2 regions of the Clostridium sp. JS66 genome follow, and region 2 is predicted to be linked to the other one. Evidence: riboswitches for the same ligand, from Rfam matches in the RefSeq annotation. Region 2 holds a riboswitch; the other holds the start of a gene.
What was found. A riboswitch is a leader RNA that binds a small molecule or an ion and turns the genes downstream of it on or off. The one in region 2 is predicted to bind cyclic di-GMP.
Positions count from the first base shown of each region.

Region 1: linked by a shared signal. The riboswitch ahead of Q6H37_RS19090 (hypothetical protein) and the one ahead of Q6H37_RS07335 (response regulator transcription factor) in region 2 are both predicted to bind cyclic di-GMP.

Region 1 is NZ_CP131467.1:4,082,213-4,085,434, forward strand. Features, by position in the region: gene Q6H37_RS19085 (tRNA-dihydrouridine synthase family protein) at 1-695, opposite strand, end outside; gene Q6H37_RS19090 (hypothetical protein) at 856-1,191, opposite strand; cyclic di-GMP riboswitch class II at 1,247-1,330, opposite strand; gene Q6H37_RS19095 (sensor domain-containing diguanylate cyclase) at 1,544-3,130, opposite strand.
Region 2 is NZ_CP131467.1:1,537,392-1,540,613, forward strand. Features, by position in the region: gene Q6H37_RS07330 (ATP-binding protein) at 1-1,218, opposite strand, end outside; cyclic di-GMP riboswitch class II at 1,563-1,645, shown strand; gene Q6H37_RS07335 (response regulator transcription factor) at 1,756-2,397, shown strand; gene Q6H37_RS07340 (response regulator transcription factor) at 2,858-3,222, shown strand, end outside.

The sequences.
Region 1 (3,222 bases), 2.5 Mb from region 2:
TTAATATCACCAATCAATCCAGGATTGGCTAATAATCCCCTGCCAAGCATTAAAGTTTGTACATTAGGAAAATCCTTAGAAAAATTTTCGTAATCTTTAGCTTTAAAAATGTCACCATTATAACAAATAGGATTTTTACTCAAAATCAAAGCCTCTTTGAAAATTTCCATATTAGGCTTATTTTTATAAAAATCTTTCTGAATCCTAGGATGAATGATAAGCTCTTCCATAGGATACTTGTTAAATATCTCAATTAAATTATAAAATTCTTCTGGACTATCCTTTCCTATCCTAGTTTTTATTGAAATTTTTGTTACAGCTTCTGAAAAAATTTCCTCTAGAAATTCATCAAGTTCTTTTGTCTTTGAAAGAAATCCAGATCCTCTATTTTTTGAAACCACAGTTCCAGAAGGACATCCTAAATTTAAGTTAACCTCATTATATCCCAACTGTTTTAATTTCTTTGACATATGTGTAAAATCTTTTGCATCATTCGTCAGTAATTGCGGAATCAAAACTAATCCTTCATTGTTTTCGGGTAAAACATCCCTTAATTCCTTTGTTTTAAAACTTGTACTTTGATTTGCAACAATAAAAGGCGAAAAATATTTGTCTACATTTTTGAAAAAGGTATTATGTGCATTTCTATAAATATAGCCTGTCAAGCCTTCCATAGGTGCGAAATAAAAATTCATATATTTAAAAACTCCTTTATATATCTAGTGTATATTTACAACAAATATTATACTTCATTGTCACTTATCATTTCAAATGTATTTTCCATACAACTCATGTTATACATTTTATTCATCAATACTAGTATTAGTATAATTTATTGAATACTATTGATATTTTTTAGTTACAGTTTAAGTCAATAAATAAGTTTAATATTGAATCTTCCTGGCTTTGTGTTATAGTTTTTGCTGTTACTAAAATATCTAGTTCATTTTTCATATCCCTTTTGGTTGTTATTTCATCATTATAGTATATGTCTATTATTGTTGTTGCTTGGGCTTGAGATATAGTTTTTGATTCTACTAAAGTACCTAATCTAGTTTCAATGCTTTGGGAATAGAAACTATAAGTATAAGGCGTATTGTCATTGGAAGATGCACTAACTGTTGTAGTAACTCCTATAGTTAATAATAATGATCCTGTAATTAATAAAGCTGTAAATATTTTTGTTTTCATTTTTAGTACCTCCTGTATTTTCGAAAAAAATAAAGACCAATAATTAGCTTAAAAGCTATCTATTGGTCGGTTGCACTACTAACTCTAAACTCTCCAAGTGCCCAAATAAAGAGAATTTTTCACAGTTTCCACTTTTTCAATATGTAAATAAAAATTTATATAATAAATTAATCTGTTGCGTATTACTAAATTTTCAACATGTATAGACTAAATTATTATAAATAACCTATCATATTTTTAAGTATTTGTAATTTTTACTTATTATTATATATCTCACATGTCTAATTAATGATATTTTACCATTTTTAAGAAACTTTTTCAACATTTTTTGCATATACCCAAAATATGTCATTCATTTCGTAAAAATGGTTACTTTGTTTCTGCTTTTTTTGCTTATATAAAGAGCCTTGTCCGCAAAATCTATCAATTCATATATGGAATACGTATCCTTTGGAAATTTAGCTGCACCAATACTAACAGTACATCCGTTTAAAGCTGCTTCACTTTTTAATCGAATTTCTTCTGCAATAGACAATAATTTTTCATCTGAAACATTGCGAATTACAACAGCAAATTCATCTCCACCAAAGCGAAATACAGAACGTTCCCCCACAGTAGCTTTCATTATTTCAGCAAGTTTTTTAAGTAAATTATCTCCAGATAAATGTCCTGATGTATCATTCATTTCTTTAAAGTGATCAATATCCAGTAAAAGAACTCCTAAGCTTTCTAAACTATGATTATTTATTTCTTGTTGCACAATACTTAAAATGTTATTAAAGGCACGTCTATTATAAGCTCCTGTCAAAGAATCAATGTCAGCAGCTTCTTCAAGGCCATTATGTGTTTCTTTAAGCATTTCAATTGTATTGTTGTAAACTCTAACCATTTCATGAAATTCTTCTTCATAATTATATGGATCAATCTTTTTGTATTTTCCATCTTTCAAAGCGTTAAATGAAAAGATTAACTGATTTAGCGGCTTACTATATCGTTTTATTGTATATACCCCAAGTAAAATAATCAAAACACTCACTATAACTGACCCCAGGAATGTTTCATAAATTATAATATTTCTACTTGTCATTATGTCAGCAGTAGGAGTAATAACAGTTACATACCAATTTAAATTTAAAACTTTACTAAATCCAACAAACTGATCCTTCCCTGAATAATCTTTCATGATCTTTGAACCTGATTTTCCCTGCAAATTATCAAAGATTACAGATTTCTTACCAATTCGTCCTTTATCAGGATGATAAACAACATAACCATGACTGTCTAAAACAGAAATATAACCTTTTCTTCCAAATTCCTTATTATCAAACATAGATGCTAAAGAAGTTCCTTGTAATCTAACAGTCCCAACAACTACGCCATCAATGCTACCATTTTTCAAAATTGGAACTGATATTACGACTATCTCAGTTCCACCAGTACTTGTGAAAACATCACTAATATAAGTTTTTCCATGAATTGCCTGCTGGAAATAATCTCTGTATGCCAAATTTGAAACACCAAGAGCATGTACATTACCAGACACATGTAAAATATCTCCCCTGGAATTAAGAATTGTTACTACATCTAATTCAGGTACAACTCCATTAAATTTATTAAGAAGTTCCTGATTTTCTCTAATTTGATCATTTGCAGCAATAACCTTTAAAAAATTCTGCACTTTTTTAAAATTTTCCCTAAGCTGCATACTAACATTTTCTGCGGCTTTTTCATTAGTACTCAGTAATAAAGAATTAGTATCAGAAATAAAAAATTTATTAAATACTACAAATTGAACAAAGCAACTTAAAACAATTAAAATACCAAGCAATAATGTAACTTTATATAAAAACTTCATTTGATCAATCCAATCCTTGATTTTTCCACTTAACCTAAATTTAACATTTAGACTCATTATATCATACTGTTCATTACTAATCATAGACCAATTTTTTCCTGTCCTTTAAAATTCATAAAATACCTATTGTTCATTACTTTCTACTTTAAAATATTATCACCAAATAAAAAATGCCA
Region 2 (3,222 bases):
TTTTGAAGCTTCTTGATTTAAAGCTTCTTCATCAAGTTCAATTTTTTGCTTTTTAGCAAGAGATTGAACTATTTTTAAATAATGTTTTTTATCTGGACTATCATACGTTATAACAACTCCAAAACGTTCAGAAAGAGACAATTTTTCATTCATGGAATCAAATGAATGTAGTTCTTCATCAGCTCTCCTATCATTCCAAGTCTCTTTTATTAAATGTCTTCTATTAGAAGTGGCATAAATTAAAATATTTTTAGGAATGTCTTCAACTCCACCATCTAATACAGATTTCATCTCTTTATAGTCTGTTTCAAATTCTTCAAAAGATAAATCATCAATAAATATAATGAAGTATTTTCCTCTGGATTTTAGTTCCTTTAACACATCTGATAAACAAAGTAGTTGTTCCTTTGATATTTGAACCAATCTAAGTCCCTTGCTATAAAATTTATTAACTACAGCTTTAACTGAAGAAGACTTTCCTGTTCCAGCAGATCCTATTATAAGAACATTATTAGCAGGCTTTCCAGATACAAAATCCAGTGTGTTCTTTACTAAAGTTTCTTTTTGATATTCATAGCCTACAATATCATCTAAGTTAACCTTATCAAAATTTTCAACGCCAATTAAACCATTAGTGTTATGCCATTTAAATGCAATATGGTTTGAAAGCTCAGCACATCCTATATTAGAGTAATAATTTATTAAAGCGTTTAATAAAGCTTCATCAGAATCAGAACTAAAAAGTGCAGATACATAATCTTGAAATTCGCATATTTTCTCCGATTTATTTGTAGGAGAATAATTTTCTAGGAAATTGCAAGGAAAATCTAATGAGGAAACTATAGAATTTAAATTCACCCCAACTATAGACCTCATAATTCTTATATCATTTAAAGCAGCATTGTATAAATCTTTTTGTATATTACAGCCATACTTTTCACAAGTTAAGCTAAAAAAGTTTTTATCTTTTACTAAAAGATTTATAACGTAAGATTTCAGTACATTTCCACTTAAATTTAAGCTTTCTGCACTTTCTAATAATTTGTGCTGCATATCATAATATGAATTCAGCACACTTTCCTTATCAGGATTATCCTTTGAAAATTCTTTTAAAAGATTTCTTAATTTACTTATAACAGGATCATTTAAAAGATTCCTGTATATAATTAAACCTCCTGAACTTAAGTATAAATTTTGGCAGTGATTTTTTTCTGTCATAGAATAGCCCCCATTTCTTAATAAAAAGTTATTTTTTCATTATATCATATATTTTTGTTACTACAAAAGATGTTCTAGTTTTATTAAAAGTTAAATATATTATTTAGTGAGATTTCATATGTAGTCAAATTGGCAAGAAAGATGCGTATATAGAATAATTGAAATTTCATTTACATATGTATATACTAATTTAGTAATTCTTATTACTTGGTAACCTGTCAGGATGTGTGAAAACTGATTTATGATGCAGGATTTTAATAATGATATTCCAAAAAATAAATAAAATGTATAATTAAATAAAGGAGTAGGTAATTGTTATGTAATGATTATTTAAAAAGGTTATAGTTAAAAAGGAGACAAAGAAGTATACTTGCATTTGGGCACCTTAAAGTATACAGAGTCAGTGGTGCAACCGACCTGATTTTACCATGTGTATGGTTTAATTGGGCTTTTTTATTGTATTTGTCATAATAAAAAATATAGTTGAAAAGATAACCTAATTCATTTATTAAAAATTAAGTTTTTGGGGGTGTATATGTGAAGGTTATCATTATATCAAATTATGCTTTAATAAGAGAGGGAATATATTCAATTATGTCAAGATGTAATCGTGTCGATATAATGCTTGTTGCAGAAACATTGAAAGAGTCAATTTGCCTAGTTAAATCAACTAAAATTGATATTGTTTTATTTGATTTACATGAACAAAATAAAGATGAGTTGCTACTAATTAAAGAATTAAAAGAATGTGGTGTAAAGAGCAAATTTATAATATTTGATTTTAATAAGGATAAGAACATCTTTGTAGAAGCTATTAGGTGTGGTGTAGAAGGATATATATTAGGAAAGTCGGATGAAATTGAACTTATATATATCATAGATCAAATTTATAAAGGTAAAAAGTATTTTGATTCTTATTTTATAGATTGTATGGTTAGAGAAAACAGAGTTGAACCTGAAAAAATACAGCAGCTTACAGCAAGGGAAAAAGAGATTTTATGTGAAATAGGAAAAGGAATGAGTAATCAACAAATATCGAAAAAACTTTGCATTTCTGAAAACACAGTAAAAAAACATAACAATCATATATTTGATAAACTGAATATAAGAGATAGGACACAGCTTGCTTTGTATGCCAATAAATGTGGAATGTTGGATAGGGATGCTAATATATCTTAAATATATAAGATTATTATTAAGCAGTACCCACGATAGTATGGTAGATCAAATTTTAATTAATTGTTAAAAAAGATAACTATAATGGATAAACAATTTGTTATTTGTTTATCTATTGTAGTTTTTTTGTATATATGATTATATTTTTGAACGAAAATGATCAGAAAATAAATCTGGCAAACCAATTAATATTTTAGTTTACCATTATAAATTGAAAAAGTTTAGAATGACATATTAGCAATAAAATGCCTGTTTTTAATATAAAATTATACTACCTTAGTAGTAGAAGTGTATTATACCGTGTATGGAACTTATTAACAAAAGATTAAACTGGAGTGTGATGGAAATTTTAACCATAGATGATAGTATGAGAGTGTAATAAAACTTGATCAAGTTGCATTCCTAAAATGAGTATATATCCGGGAAGATTACAATAATACAAATTAAGGAATTGAGAAGTATTATGAAAATTATAATTATATCTAATTACTCTGTCATAAGAGAAGGAGTAGCAGCGATTATATCTAGGTACGATAACTTATTCATACAGTTTGTTGGTGAAACAATAAAGGAGTCTATGTTTATGATAAAAAGTAACATGGCTGATGTTGTATTGATGGATATAAATAAGGATAACGAAGATGAACTACACTTAATTAGTCAACTAATCTCTTTAAAGGTAAGTATTAAAATAATAATTTTAGATTTTTATGGTAACAAAGAGTTATTTGTAAAAGCATTAAAGAGTGGAGTTCAAGGTTATGTATTAGGTAAATCAAGTGAAGAAGAAATATTATATGCAATACAACATGTGTATGAGGGGAAAAA